3 regions of the Staphylococcus hyicus genome follow, and region 2 is predicted to be linked to each of the others. Evidence: riboswitches for the same ligand, from Rfam matches in the RefSeq annotation. Region 2 holds a riboswitch; each other region holds the start of a gene.
What was found. A riboswitch is a leader RNA that binds a small molecule or an ion and turns the genes downstream of it on or off. The one in region 2 is predicted to bind thiamine pyrophosphate.
Positions count from the first base shown of each region.

Region 1: it holds a riboswitch for thiamine pyrophosphate, as region 2 does, so the genes downstream of both, tenA (thiaminase II) here and SHYC_RS08695 (ECF transporter S component) in region 2, are expected to answer to the same signal.
Region 3: it holds a riboswitch for thiamine pyrophosphate, as region 2 does, so the genes downstream of both, thiO (glycine oxidase ThiO) here and SHYC_RS08695 (ECF transporter S component) in region 2, are expected to answer to the same signal.

Region 1 is NZ_CP008747.1:818,893-823,875, reverse strand. Features, by position in the region: gene yidC (membrane protein insertase YidC) at 1-367, opposite strand, end outside; gene thiE (thiamine phosphate synthase) at 456-1,094, opposite strand; gene thiM (hydroxyethylthiazole kinase) at 1,091-1,888, opposite strand; gene thiD (bifunctional hydroxymethylpyrimidine kinase/phosphomethylpyrimidine kinase) at 1,890-2,696, opposite strand; gene tenA (thiaminase II) at 2,689-3,378, opposite strand; TPP riboswitch at 3,442-3,541, opposite strand; gene SHYC_RS03720 (LysM peptidoglycan-binding domain-containing protein) at 3,628-4,368, opposite strand.
Region 2 is NZ_CP008747.1:1,834,600-1,839,582, reverse strand. Features, by position in the region: gene SHYC_RS08705 (energy-coupling factor transporter transmembrane component T family protein) at 1-299, opposite strand, end outside; gene SHYC_RS08700 (ABC transporter ATP-binding protein) at 296-1,690, opposite strand; gene SHYC_RS08695 (ECF transporter S component) at 1,703-2,287, opposite strand; TPP riboswitch at 2,403-2,503, opposite strand; gene graF (glycopeptide resistance-associated protein GraF) at 2,760-2,891, opposite strand; gene auxA (lipoteichoic acid stability factor AuxA) at 3,215-4,555, shown strand; gene SHYC_RS08685 (class I SAM-dependent rRNA methyltransferase) at 4,742-4,983, shown strand, end outside.
Region 3 is NZ_CP008747.1:2,422,238-2,427,220, forward strand. Features, by position in the region: gene SHYC_RS11510 (general stress protein) at 1-173, shown strand, start outside; gene SHYC_RS11515 (hypothetical protein) at 326-1,000, shown strand; gene SHYC_RS11520 (DNA-binding protein) at 1,113-1,715, shown strand; TPP riboswitch at 1,740-1,843, shown strand; gene thiO (glycine oxidase ThiO) at 1,927-3,033, shown strand; gene SHYC_RS11530 (L-cystine transporter) at 3,107-4,498, shown strand; gene SHYC_RS11535 (NADPH-dependent oxidoreductase) at 4,681-4,983, opposite strand, start outside.

The sequences.
Region 1 (4,983 bases), 1.0 Mb from region 2:
TGTAAACTTGCATCATTTCTTGATTTGCAGCCATTTTATCTTCTTGCGTACGCGCACGTTTCACTTTCTCTTGTGCTGCCGTAATTTCTGGTTTTGCAATTTTCATTTTTTCACGCATCATGTGCATGTTTTTGTAATTCGATAACATAAATGGTAGTAATACGATACGTACCACTAACACGATAATAACGATAGCTAAACCATAATTATTATTTAAATGATCACCTAACCAATGGATTAAATGATCCATTGGTGAAACAAACGTGTTGTAAAAGAAGCCAGTACGGTTTTCAGGCTTACTATAATCACATCCAGCTAATAACAGAACGACCCCTAATAGTGTCGCCAATAGCGCTTTGTTCTTCATTTTTCCACCTCTAAAGATATATTCACATAAATGATATTTTATCACACATCTCAATTGTGTGGAAACATAAACAAAAATAATTACTGATTTAGTTAAAATACTGTAAATATCGCGACACAGTTTTTTCAATATTTGAACTATGTGTAATGGATGAAATTGTAGCGATACCATCAGCGCCGTTCTTTTTCAGTGATGCGACATTTTCTTCTGTAATCCCACCAATTGCCACGATTGGAATCGATTCATCATATGTACGCATGCGACGAATCATTTCCACGCCACCCGGTTGTTTCGCATCTCTTTTTGAAGAAGTTTGATACACTGGTCCAACCCCAATATAATCAACATGTGTTAAATCCGATTCATCATATTCTTGAAAATCACTTATACTTAAACCGATAATTTTATTGTCAGTTTTATGAATAAATGAATCTATTTTCGCATCATTTTGTCCCACATGAATACCATCAGCCCCAATCTTCAATGCTAAATCCACATCATCGTTCACAATAAATGGCACATGATAGGCATTACAAAGCTCCATTAAAGCAATCGCTTCACGTTCTTTAGCTTCTCCTTTTAAAGAAGAGGGGCCTTTTTCACGAAATTGGAACATCGTAATTCCAGCTTCAAGTGCCGCTTTCAATATATCGTACAAGGTACCCTTTTTAACATCTTGAGTACCAGCTATAAAATAAACACGCAATTGTTCCCTTTTAAAATTCATGTTACTTTCACTTCTCTCTTTTTGATTTCTTGGTGATAAGTTGCCTCATCTACTTGATTTAAAGCATTCACAAAAGATACTAAAAATGTCCCTGGTAAATCTGCTCCTTGACTCAATTCTGCATGTTCTGCCGCAATATTAAAAATCGAAACAGCTTCAATTAATACCTCTATACCCGGTTTTTTTTGACTTAATAAGAAAGAAGCAACAACAGCGCCTAATAAGCAACCCGAACCTGTAATCTTAGTCAATAAAGGCGAACCATTTGATAGCTCTATCACTTGATGATTTTGAACAATAACATCTTTTTCTCCAGTTACAATGATTGCTGTATTGTATTTTTTGTATGCCTCACATGCGATTTTGATATGGTCCATGCCAGAATCACTATCTGTACCTTTCATAGTGGTTTGATCATCTACTAAGGTTAATATTTCAGAAGCATTCCCTTTAATAACATCTACATCGACTTGTGCTAGAAATTGTTTACAAAAGTCCTTCCGAAAACGAGAAGCACCTACCGCTACAGGGTCAAATACAATAGGTACACCTAAATCGTTTGCTTGTTTTGCAATTTCTAACATATCTTGTCCTGTTTGACGTGTCAAAGTTCCAATATTAATTAATAATCCATTTGTCACTTTAAAAAAGTCTTTTGCTTCTTCTGGCGCTTCACTCATCGCTGGACTTGCTCCAATTGAAAGCAATCCGTTCGCTGTAAAGTTTTTTACAACATCATTTGTATAACATACAACGAGTGGTTGTGTATATTTAACTTTAGATAAATAACTCATTTCAATCCCAACCTTTCTCTTGTTGATAAGCAAAATGATTTACCGGCCCTCTTCCTTTTCCAATTTCAGGAGTATGTTGAATCGCTTTAGAAATGAAAGCCTTTGCCTTAGATACCGCATCAACGACAGATTTGCCTTTTGCTAATTCTGCAGTAATCACCGCAGAAAATGTACAACCTGTTCCATGTGTATGAAGTGTTGGATAACGTTCGTGTGTGAAAGTCGTGACACCTTCCCTCGTAATAAGGTAATCTGTAGCATCACCACTTAAATGTCCTCCTTTTAATACGACACCTCGCGTTCCAATCTCATCTATAAAAAATTGTCCTGCTTTAAGAATAGATGATTCTGAGTTTAGAGTCATTTGCGTAATTTCTTCTGCTTCAGGAATATTTGGCGTAGCAATATCAGCTAACGGAAGAAGTGTTGCTTTTAATTCTCTGCGTACCTGTTCAGACATTAAAGCATCTCCACTTTTCGCCACCATTACCGGATCTATGACATATGGCATGGTAGTTTTTTTAATGTAAGTTGAAATTAACATCATCATCTCAGAAGTAGGAATCATTCCTGTTTTTATAGCATGTGGAGGGTCATCCATAAAAACACTGTCGAGTTGCTCTTCAAGCCATGACGTTTCTAAATTATGAATATGCTGTACACCTAAAGAATTTTGTGCCACGATACTCGTAATGGCAGCCATACCATAGACACCACAAGCATGAAATGATTTTAAATCCGCCATGACACCAGCCCCCCCTGATGGATCTGTACCAGCAATCGTCAATGCAATGTTTAGCTTATGCATCGTATTCCCCCTTGAAGTCCCATTTTTCTTGCGTATATGCCATCTTAAAGAAGTGACGTTCATGAACAGTGCTTTCTAAAAAATTACGTTTTAATTGTTGACGTTCAGCGGCTGTGGCTTGTTTTGCACATTGGTTTAGCCAATGATCAATATGTAGCATTAAATCATCCATACCTTCTGCATAAAAAGCAAACCATGCGTGAAACGGATGATTAGCTGAAAAATCGTGTTCACGTAAGGCACGCAGCCCAATTTGTTGATAAACATATGGACAAGGCGCCATCGCCGCAATTGTATATGCTATATCATCAAAATGGTACGCATTAAAATACATGTGCTTGATATAGTGATCTGCAGTAGGGTACCATTCACCATCTTGAATAATTTCATTATATGATAAATGCACGTAATCTGCGAGAATATGATGTGCTTCTACTTCTCCAGAAGATGCAAATAAAATCTGGTCAGTTAGGAACTGAATTTCATTGGCCGTACTCACCTTTGGTATTAATAATGCATAAATTTTGGCAAATTCAAATAAATAGCGTGCATCCGCTTTCAAATAATGTTTAATGGCCGCTTTTGTAAGCGTCCCGTTTAACAATCCTTGAATAAAATCATCAGTATAAATTGCATCAATAATGGGTTGTGCTTCTTGCTTAAGTTCTTCAGCAAATAACATATCTTTACCCCTTTCCAATAAAAAAAGACTACTAAAATAGTAGCCTAGTCATCATAAAAGGATTTAATGTCTACGCTACTTCCCTACGTTAGTGTTAACTATATCAGGTTCAAAGGGTCTGAATACAATTCATCTCAGCCATACGGCTCCCCTAGTAGTCTTTGTATTATTTGTTTCAAACGTAACAAAACACGCCTTAAATAGCAATAAAAAAAGCACCGACTGATTGAAAGTCGATGCGTTTATATTTTACCACCATCCGTTAGCTAATCGGAATTGAATTGCACGGTCTACAGAACCGTAACGTGAATTTGCGTAATTAATCATACCTTGAGTTTGCGTAGTAACGCTACCTGTACCCCAAGCTTCTTTCGTTTGTCCTAAACCTCTATATCCAGCTGGACTTACAATATTTGGATTACCACCAGATTCAGGCATTACAATAGAATTCCACATCGCTGCAGTACCGCCAGCATTAATGAATTGTTGATATACAGACCCTGAACCAGCAGTCGTTCTCGGTGCTTGATAACTTGACGTTGTTTGTGTGTGAACATTTGAATATGAAGATGTGTATTGCGCTATAGGTGCATCATACGTTTCATAAGATTGTGATGACGTATATTGCGTAGGTGCTGTGTAATATGCTGCTTCATTGTATGAAGTCGTGTGATATGTAGTTGTGTTGTAACCCGTTGGTAAAACGAACTCTTGAGTTGCATGATAACCATGTGCGGCTGCCACTGCTTCAGTTACGTATAATTTTTCACCTGCAAAAATAAGATCAGACTCTAAGTTATTCCATTTTTTTAATTGTTCCACTGTTACATCATATTTTTTAGCAATTTTATTTAAAGTGTCACCCCATTGAATAAGATGCACACCCTCTTGTAATTGAACGTGTTCTTGATTTGCTGCTTCAGCATTAGTAGCAAATTGTGCCGCTGCTAATAAACCTACTGTTGATGTTGCTAAAAGTAATTTTTTCATTTAGTAATCCTCCAGTAATTGGTATAAAAAATTGTTATGTTCACAAATAATATAGCACCAGTCTTTTTCAATCATATAACAGTAATGTTAAATTAAACACCATTTATGTTACAAAAAGATTACAAAAAGCGCTAATCATGTGACGTGTCAACTCTTAAAATATTACAAAAGATAAAATTCTCATTAAATAAATCGCTTAAAACCCTTAAATAGCAACCCGTCAATTTTAGTGTAAAGTTCTAAATTTTTTCACACGTTCATCAATTTTATAAGCCTTCAAAATTTGTGATACACACAAATTCGAAGGCTTTTGAATACCTGAAAAGGAGAGTATTATCCTTATTTAACTAATGAGTAATAAAAATATACTGCTTTTTTAAATGGGTTACATGTTAATAATGTACGTGTAGAATCACCATTACTTTGTTTTACGTAACTATTAAAAACTTAACCTGTCTAATTTTAGTGTTAATTATCCATTTTAGATTGAGTAAGCTTCCTTTTTGAATATTTTATCATTAAGTAGGGATATAGATAGATGTGTTAGATAAAATGTTTGATGAGTGTTCATGGATTTCACAATAAATATAAAACATTTTCATTGGAATGGTTAAA
Region 2 (4,983 bases):
TCCGTAATGCGAATAAATCCAAATTTGAAGAGCTCATGATGTCCATTACCGTAAAAAATCATAAAAAGTGATGAACTGATGGCAAACAATGTACTCAGTGTGATGAAAATAAATAAAACTCGGAATTTAGCACCACTGAGTATCAATGTCAAAAGAAACATGAATGAGACAAGGTATAGCATCGTATCAAAATTATGTACGAAAATCACAAATACGAATAATGCAATACCTAGAAACAATTTCGTTATAATATTGACTTTATCCATAAATGTTCGATATGACTTCCAAGATTCAATCATGTTGTCACCTTACTTTCAAACATTTTTCCATTTTCTATGATGTAATGATGTGTGGGATACCGTTGAATGATTTCTGGATCGTGCGTATTCATTATAATGGCTTGGCCTTGCTGAATACGTTGTTGAAATAAATCAATAAGTTTAAATGTATTATGACTATCTAATCCAAATGTAGGCTCATCTAACAAAATGATATCTGCAGATGTACTTAATGCAATCGCAACACTTAAACGGCGTTTTTGACCCATTGAAAGTTCAAAGGGATGTTGAGATTTGACATGAATTAAATCCAATAATGTTAACATTTCTACAGTAGCTTCATGGGCATCTTCGGCATTTTGATACTTGAAATTAATAAAAATTTCATCATAAACTGAATTTTGTAAACATTGAAGCTCAGGATTTTGATAAACCAAAAACATATGACTTGAAGCAGTTTTAAGTTTACGAATGGGTATGTCATTGAATGTAAGGCTACCTTCATAAGGAATGAGTTGCATCAGTGATTCAAAAAATGTAGTCTTGCCTACTCCGTTTTTTCCAGTAATTACAATCCAATCACCTGACTGCACTTGAAAAGTGTCTACGGAATATAAGTGCTTTTTGCCTCGTTTGATGATGCCATTTCTGAAAGTAAGACGAAAATTAGAATGTGTATTGTGTTGGACAACCGGTGGAGCGACTTGCCATGCTCTAGGGTGCCACACGCCGTAATCTGTTAAGGTCTCTTCAAAATGGGTGAGGATGTCAGAAGGTGTGCCGTCCTGAATTATTTGTCCGTCATGATTCATTAAAATAACACGATCGACAACATCCCATATATGTTCTACTTTATGTTCAACAATTAATACCGTTTGGTCTTCCCATAACGTTTTTAACAATGTCCATAAATTTTCAGTTGCTTCAGTATCTAACATGGCTGTAGGCTCATCTAAAAACAACGTATCCGCTTTTTGTAAAAGGGTGCCCGCAACTGCTAGTTTCTGCTTCATTCCTCCACTTAATCGATGTATCGCATGCTTAGGATGAACATCTAATTGTACTTGCTCCAAAACTTTTGCAATTTTTTGATCCATTTCATTTTGCGGGACTTGAAGGTTCTCTAACACAAACGCAAGTTCTTCATTCACCTGTGGCATACAAAATTGAGAATCAGGATCCTGAAAAATAACTCCAGCATTTTTGGCAACCTTTAAGTCATCATATTTCATTGGTAAATCGATTAAGTTGGGTACGATGCCACTTAAGACATTCAACAACGTACTCTTACCAGATCCTGAGGGACCGAGTAAAAGTACTTTTTCTTTTTCTTTAATTTCGATGTTCAGCCCATCAAAAATTTTCTTAGGACCATTAGGGTATTTTAAACGTAAATTTGTAGCTTTTAACACGATGAATGCTCCTTATAATGCATCATAATCTTCTTTAGAAGCAGGGCGGAATAGTTTGGTAACACCTGTTTTGTCTAATGCTTTCACAAGATAATAAGGAAATACCCCTGCTAAAACAGCACCACTGAGTAAACGGAATATAATAAGTAAAATTAAATTCCAAGCGGCAACTTCATTTAAATAGCCATAATACCAATCAACTGGAAAACTAATAATGGCTGCTGCCATCCCTGCTAAAACACTTACCATAAATGCACGTGATTGATATTTAAAAATCGCAAAAACAATTTCACATGCTAAACCTTGAAGTAGGGCATAAATAATCGTAGGAATATCAAAACGGCCCATAATAATTGTTTCTCCTGCACCTGCTGCAAATTCAGCGATTAAAGCAATCCCCATTTTCGGAACGATAAGGTAGGCCACAACAGAAGCTGCAAACCACATGCCATACATCAATTGATCAAGATGTAAGCCGAGAGGTTGAACGGTATAGTATGCCACCCACCAAAGATTATAAATAACAGCAAAAATGACAGAGATTAACACTGTAACTAATATGTCAGATAATGTTAAACCTTTTCGTTTTGAACGCATAAACATCCTCCTATATATACAAAAACACAGCACCTAAACAAGGTACTGTGCGTGAGCGTGTAAATAAAACACCAAATGAAAGGTCACAAACAACAGACGTATTGTGAATCATTTAGAGTCTATCTTCACACTTCCCTACGCTAGTATCATCTAGTTCAGGTTCAAAGGGTTTGAGGTGATGACCTCATCTCAGTTTGCACACCCCTAGTGTGTGTTTATTGAATTGATTAACGTCACTATACACCCGACGTCACTAAATGTCAATGCGTGGAAACAAATGGTGGATTAAACGTTGACGAAAAGTGCTGGTTATAAGGTTTGAATGGTAATTGAATGTATTTTGAGACACGCTAATTTAATCAATGATATGCGAAAAAGTGTAAGAATGCATAATAAACTACAGGTAATAAAAAAGGAGCCAGAACATATACTGTCTGACCCCATAAATCGATTCAGCTAATGAATGGATGCGTTATTCAAAAGAGCTTTGAATATCATCTTTCGTTTTTTCAGCACCATCTTTAGCATCATCTTTTTTATCTTTTAATTCTTGCTCTTTATCTTTAGCATTTTCTGCTGCTTTTTTGATTTCTTCTTTAGACATATAACATCTCTCCTTTTATGTTATCTACTTCTAAGAATTCCCACATATTTATTTATTAAACATTTAAAGAAGGGTAACAAACAAATGTAACTTTTGGTATAATAAATAAATGCGTTAATCTTATGAATAAAGTATGTTTTAATCGTGTTTAAAAAGATAATATAAATAAATATAGTGAAAGCAGTATGATTAACATTTTTTTATAAAAACTGAAAAATGCGTGTATTTACAACGTTTTACGTCTCTCCATCTTAAGAATGAGATTTGTTTTTTATAAAGACATGTACTGCGTCTTCGTATATAATAATTGTGAGGTGAAGCGGATGTCTTTGTTTAATAAATACACCGAAGTGATCTACAGTTACATCATCGGTGCAGTTTCTATTTTATTAAGTGTTATTATTTTCCTTAATATTCCACTTATTCACCAATTCAGTGCACATAAAAAGCCAGCGATTCACATTGAGAACTTGTGGGACTTTATTATGGCTTTTTTTAATGAAATTATTCGCGTTATGAGTAATTATATTGGTGAAATACCTTTAGTGAGTGGCATTATCATCTTATTATTTGGTCTTTTTATGATTTTTATCGGGAGAACGCTAACAAACACAACACGTTTTGATTATGATATTTCAATACTGTTTTTATTAATTGGTATTATTTATTTTGTCTTAACGTTAATATTCATGTCACAAGTTTACGGTATTGTAGCTTTTGTTTTTGTTTTTCCATTCTTAATACATATTGGATATATCACGTACAAAGATGAACTTAATCCGTTAAATCGTAAAAAGCATTATCTATGGATTATCATAAGTTATGGTCTTTGTTATATCATTGGGCAACTGGCACTTTATAGTCGAATAGAGGAACGACAAGTTGCGCCTATAGATGTATTAAGTATTAACACGTTTTTCGTAATATTATGGTTGCTTGGACAAATGGCGATTTGGAACTTTTTATTTTTACGTCGAGCATTACCTATGACGCAAGAAGAAATCACAGGAGAAGAAAATCCTTATTCTCGTAGTAAAAAATATAGTTTTGCGGGACAATCAAAATACCACTTCAAAGATATCCAAGATCGTACAAATGAACTTACGCGAGACTTTTCATATCGCACACGTCGCAGCATTGATATCGAAAAACTTAGACGTAAACGTGAAGCCTTTAAAGACAAATGGTTGAGTTGGGCAACGTTAGAAGAAGATGACATTCCATCGTTCTTACATCGACCTAAATGGTTGAGAAGAGAATACGTATCCATTGCATGCGGGGTTGTGTTATTTTTCTTCATTTTAGTAGAATTTAAAAACCGCAACGGATTATTTTTATCAGGTGATTGGCAACTATCACAGACACAATATGTCTATGAATGGGTAAGCTTATTCTTATTACTATTAATTGTGACGATATTTATATGGACATCCGTTACAAATATGATGAAAGGTAGTCATTATTACTTAAAATTGTTTATGATAAGCATTCTGTTCTTCAAGTTATTAACAGAATATATCGTAATTTTGATTCACGGATTGATGTTATCTATTTTTATTACACCAATTTTAGTTTTAATGTTAATACCAGCAATTGTGGCTTTTGTATTCCAATTACGCCAACCGTCACCTGAAAAAATTGAAAATCATGAAAATCACGTATAATGAGGGTGTTGAAACAGGATGAGACTGAAATGTCTCATCCTGTTTATTTGATTTAATTTGCTTTGATTATAGATTTTGATGTTTTCTTTTCTGATAATTTGAATTGAACCCCAATAAAAAGACTTTCAATGATTCCTTTGATTCATGTTAAACTAAAATAAATGCTATAAAAGAAAGGCTGACATTATGAAAATAGCAATTTTAAATAAAGGGAAAGAAGAAAAATATTTCAATCAGTATCCTTTAATAGTGGAAACAGATATTTTTAAAAGTGACCGTTTGAATGAAGGAGACCTTTTCCAATTAAAATCATCAAAAGGTGAATTTATCGCAACATGTTATGTGGGGCGCCAACATAAAGGATTAGGTTGGATTTTATCTTATGATAGTGAAACAGCGATTAACACGTTATTCTTCAAAACATTATT
Region 3 (4,983 bases), 590 kb from region 2:
TTGGCGAAGAAAAAACTGAGGACTTAAAACAAGATTTGAACAATCATAAAATTGTTGTCATCGTTCAAAAAGACACTATTAAACATGGTGAAGTCACGCAAAACAATGCCGCTTATGTTGAACCTTCAACAGATAAACATAAGCCTTCTGAACATAAAGGCGACATCGAGTGAACGTCTATCCACCATTTATAATCATTATGGAGTCAAAAAGGACTGGAACATGTTAAAAAGTTCCAGTCTTTCTTATGTGAGTGCCATCCTCTTACAAAGCCAGTTATTGAATATCTGTGCTATACTGTTAACAATTAAGAGAGGTGAACACAATGAAATTTGTACAAATAAAATCTACCCAAGATCAATGGTATGAACCCGCACTCGATTTTTATATGGATAAATTAGACCCCCTCGTGACTGAAGACGAGTCTGTCTTTGTTCAATCTCTAAAGACCGAAAAGACACATCATGATTACGTGTTTCTAGTTGGTATTGAAGATGCGCGTGTAGTGAGTTTTGCGACTGCACATTATGAAGCAACAACCAACACAGGTTTTATCGTGTATTTAATTGCAGAACCTGGCGAACATCGTGAAACTTATTTGGCCGAAACATTAGAAGAAGTCGAAAAAGGGATTAATCGCTTATCCAATCAACTGCATGGTCGTGACGTAAACTTCTTTATGTTTGAATCTACACTTGAAAATCCTGAAGCCGATGCAAAAACGACGGAAGATATCGCATTCCGCCGTCAATTTCTTACAAGTCATGGATTTGAAAAACAAACGCAAATCCCTTATATTCAACCTTCATTGGACCGTAAAGGAAAACCAGTGCCACTTGATTTATATATCAAAGCAAACATTCCTTTAACGAAAGATATCTATGGAACGAGTGTAAAATCATGCTATATTTTAAAATATGTATTTGCCAATCGCATACCACGACGTGTGATATATCCATTATTAATTAAAATGAATTTGAGTAAAGATATGCATGCCTAAGCCCTTGAAATCGAGTCATAAAGCCGTTACAATAAGGTAGAGGTAAGACTGACGGGTCACTGAACTCAGGCTACCGTAAGTCTAATACGACTGACAGAAAGGATTTATGAACATGCTAACAAAAGAGTTTGCACAAAAATCAGAGCTTAGTGAAAAGCAAGTGCGCAAAATTGTACAGCACCTAGAAGAACGTGGCTACCAGTTGAAAAAAACGGAATACCGTGGACGTGAAGCGACGGATTTCCAAGAAGAAGATATCGAATTATTCCAAGAGATTGCAGAACGTGTTGGACGAACGAACAGCTACGAGCTGGCATTTGAAGAATTAGAAAAAGAAAAAGACTTTTTACAAGTTATTGTTAAAGAGAACAATCAAAACTTACCATCGGATCAACAATTTCCTCAAATGATGCAAGAATTAAAAGCAGAAATCGACAAAATGCGTGAAGAGCGTCAATTATTAGGTCAAATGATTTCTCAAGTTCACCAACAACAAGAAGAGTTGAAATCATTACATACACAGTTGAACAATCAACTTGAAACAAACGCAAAATCTTTAAATGCCATCACTGAAAGTCAAAAACAGCAAGCAGATCAATTATCTAAAACACAGGAAAGTATCGAAACACACACAAAAGAACAACAAGAACTTGTGACAACACTTAAAAATAACCAAGAACAAAAAGGATTTTGGGCACGCTTATTCGGCGTCTAAAATTCAAATAAAATAAATACGCAATACAAGTGCTAGGGGTGCTCTTAAATGAGCTGAGAAAGACGTCATCTTAACTCTTTGAACCTGAAGTGGTTAGTACCAACGAAGGGAAGCCGTATGTGAACACAATTTATGTATCTGGAAAAAGTCTTTTTTCAGATTGTTTCAATACAGGTGACACCTCTTGCACAAGATCGCAGGAGGTTTTTTTATGCAAAAAATAATCATTATCGGTGGCGGCGTGATAGGACTTTCTATCGCTCGCCATTTATCAAACGCATCCTATGCCATTTCTATTATCGATCGTTCTACACCACGCATGAATGCATCTTATGCAGCTGGAGGGATGCTAGGGGCTCAAAATGAGTTCTTCGAAGATACCCCACTCTATCGCTTAGCAATGAAAAGTCGCACATTGATGCCACATGTTGCGCAACAACTCCACCACGACACAGGGATAGATATTGAATTCCAATGTCACGGCCTCATTAAAATCGCGACAGAAGTCACTCATATCGAAAATATCAAAAAACAATTTTCATTTTTAAAACAAGATGACCATGACATTCAATGGTTTCACACTCAAGACTTACGTCAAATGTTTCCGCACTTAAACCCCAATACGACGGCCGCATTTAAAATTCAAGATGATGGTCAAATCCATGCCAACCTTTATACTCAAGCGCTCACAAAAGCGGTAATATCTCAAAAAAACACGCAATTGTATTCACATACTGAAGTCACACACATTGAAAAACATCGAGGTGGCTATACCGTTCATACCTCTCAAGGCGCTATGATGACAGATTTACTGGTTATTGCGGCAGGTGCCTGGAGTGGCCAACTGTTATCAGATATACATATTTCACTACCTACCCGTCCTGTGAAAGGCGATGTGAAGTTAGTCGAAACCCAATCCCCTATTTTAAAGACGACCCTTTTTAATACAAATGGTTGCTATATCGTCCCTAAAAGACACAATCGGTATTTAATCGGTGCCACGTCAGAATGGGACAATTGGTCCACGGTTAATAATGAAAACAATTTAAAATGGCTAGATGACAAAAGTCAGGAAATGCTTCCACAACTACGTCATCATCGTACCATTAAAACATGGACGGGGATCAGACCGATTACGCATCATGAGATACCAATAATGGGTTCACTTAGTCCTAATCTTTTTGTGGCAACAGGTCATTATCGTAATGGCATCCTGCTTTCTCCCATCGTTGGCACATTACTAGCGGGAGCGATTCAAGGTGACACACACGCCGTCCAAACTTTGCAACCTTTTACACCAAATGTGCAACAAAATTAAAAATGTACTTGCTTTTACACCCTTTACCGATTATTCTTATTATATAAATCGGAATTAAAGGAAGCGTGTTGCCATGACTACATTTTTAATTATTCTAAACTTAGTCATCTTCATCATTGCACTTGTTGGATTATGGTGGATGGCTAAAAAACATATAAAATTTCCTAAGCGTGTGTTCATCGCACTCGGCTTAGGAATCCTTCTCGGCTTAATCCTCCATATTTCCTATGGTGCAGGAAGCAAAATCACGACTGAAACGACATCATGGATTAATATCGTCGGTCAAGGATATATTTCATTACTTAAAATGATTGTCATCCCATTGGTTTTTGTATCTATTGTTGTCGCATTTACGAAAATTGATATTGGAGAAAAATTCGCCAAAATGGGTAGTATCATTTTACTATTTTTAATCGGTACTGTAGCCATTTCAGCAATTGTGGGGATTGTTTATGCGTTGTTATTCGGCTTAGATGCCTCTTCGATTGATTTAGGTCAAGCCGAAAATGCACGCAGTTCTGAAATTACGAACCAAGCAAAAGAAATGACAGCAACGACACTACCGGCACAAATATTAGAGCTATTACCTTCAAATCCATTTTTAGATTTTACAGGTGCACGTGCAACGTCGACGATTGCTGTCGTAATTTTCGCAGCGTTTATTGGGTTTGCATTTTTACGTGTGTTGCGTAAAGAACCTGACAAAGGCCACATTTTAAAACGTGGCATCGATGCTGTGTATGCGCTTGTCATGGCTGTTGTAACATTCGTATTACGTCTAACACCTTATGGTATTTTAGCGATTATGATGACAACCATTGCCACAAGTGATTTTGCAGCTATTTGGACTTTAGGTAAGTTTGTAATTGCCTCTTATGCCGCATTGCTCACGATGTATCTCATTCATATGATTATTTTAGCGCTATTAGGCGTAAATCCTCTTCAATTTATGAAGAAAACAGCAGAAGTTATTTTATTTGCGTTTACGTCTCGTTCTAGTGCAGGGGCTTTGCCATTAAACATTCAAACACAAACAGAACGATTAGGTGTGCCATCTGCCATTGCAAATTTCTCAGGTTCATTTGGCCTCTCTATCGGTCAAAATGGTTGCGCGGGTATTTATCCAGCTATGTTAGCTGTCATGGTTGCACCCGTAGCAGGCGTTGAACTGAACTGGCAATTTATTTTAACGTTAATCGTTGTGGTCGTGTTAAGTTCATTCGGTGTAGCGGGCGTAGGTGGCGGTGCAACATTCGCATCGATACTCGTATTATCTGCACTAAACTTGCCTGTCGGTCTCGCGGGTGTCTTAATTTCAGTAGAACCGCTTATCGACATGGGGCGTACAGCACTTAACGTGAATGACGCTATACTCGCAGGTACAGGAACTGCAAAATTAACGAAACAATTAGATGAAGAGACGTTCAATTCTAATCACTATGACGAACTCGCATCACAACATTAAAAAGGTTTGATAGATCAATCACAATTCATTACATGGTCCATCACTAAAATTAAATTTATTAATATAGATAGATAATAACCAACAAAATTCATGTATTATTGAATTTTGTTGGCTTATTTTTAATTAACAGAGATGCTGTGTCTCCCTGTGATGAAAGGGGCTAATATGTCCCCTTTCATTTTTTATTTCTTATTAAATCCTGACATTTGTAACCAGTTCAACATTTCTAAACGTTGTTTACTACTCATAAATTGCGAAATTTGTTCTGACCATGTTTCTGTGCGTTCTCCATTTGTTCGTGCTTTATAATAGTCAGACACCGTCTCATCATAGGCTTCGAGTTGTGCTTCTAATTGCTCCCGATCTGTTTCGTAGCCATCAACATGAAAGACATGTTCAAATGGTAATCGCGGTTTCGGTGCGCCATTTTCATCATCTGCGGGCTCACCAATGGCCATTCCAAATAGCGGGAACGTATACTCTGG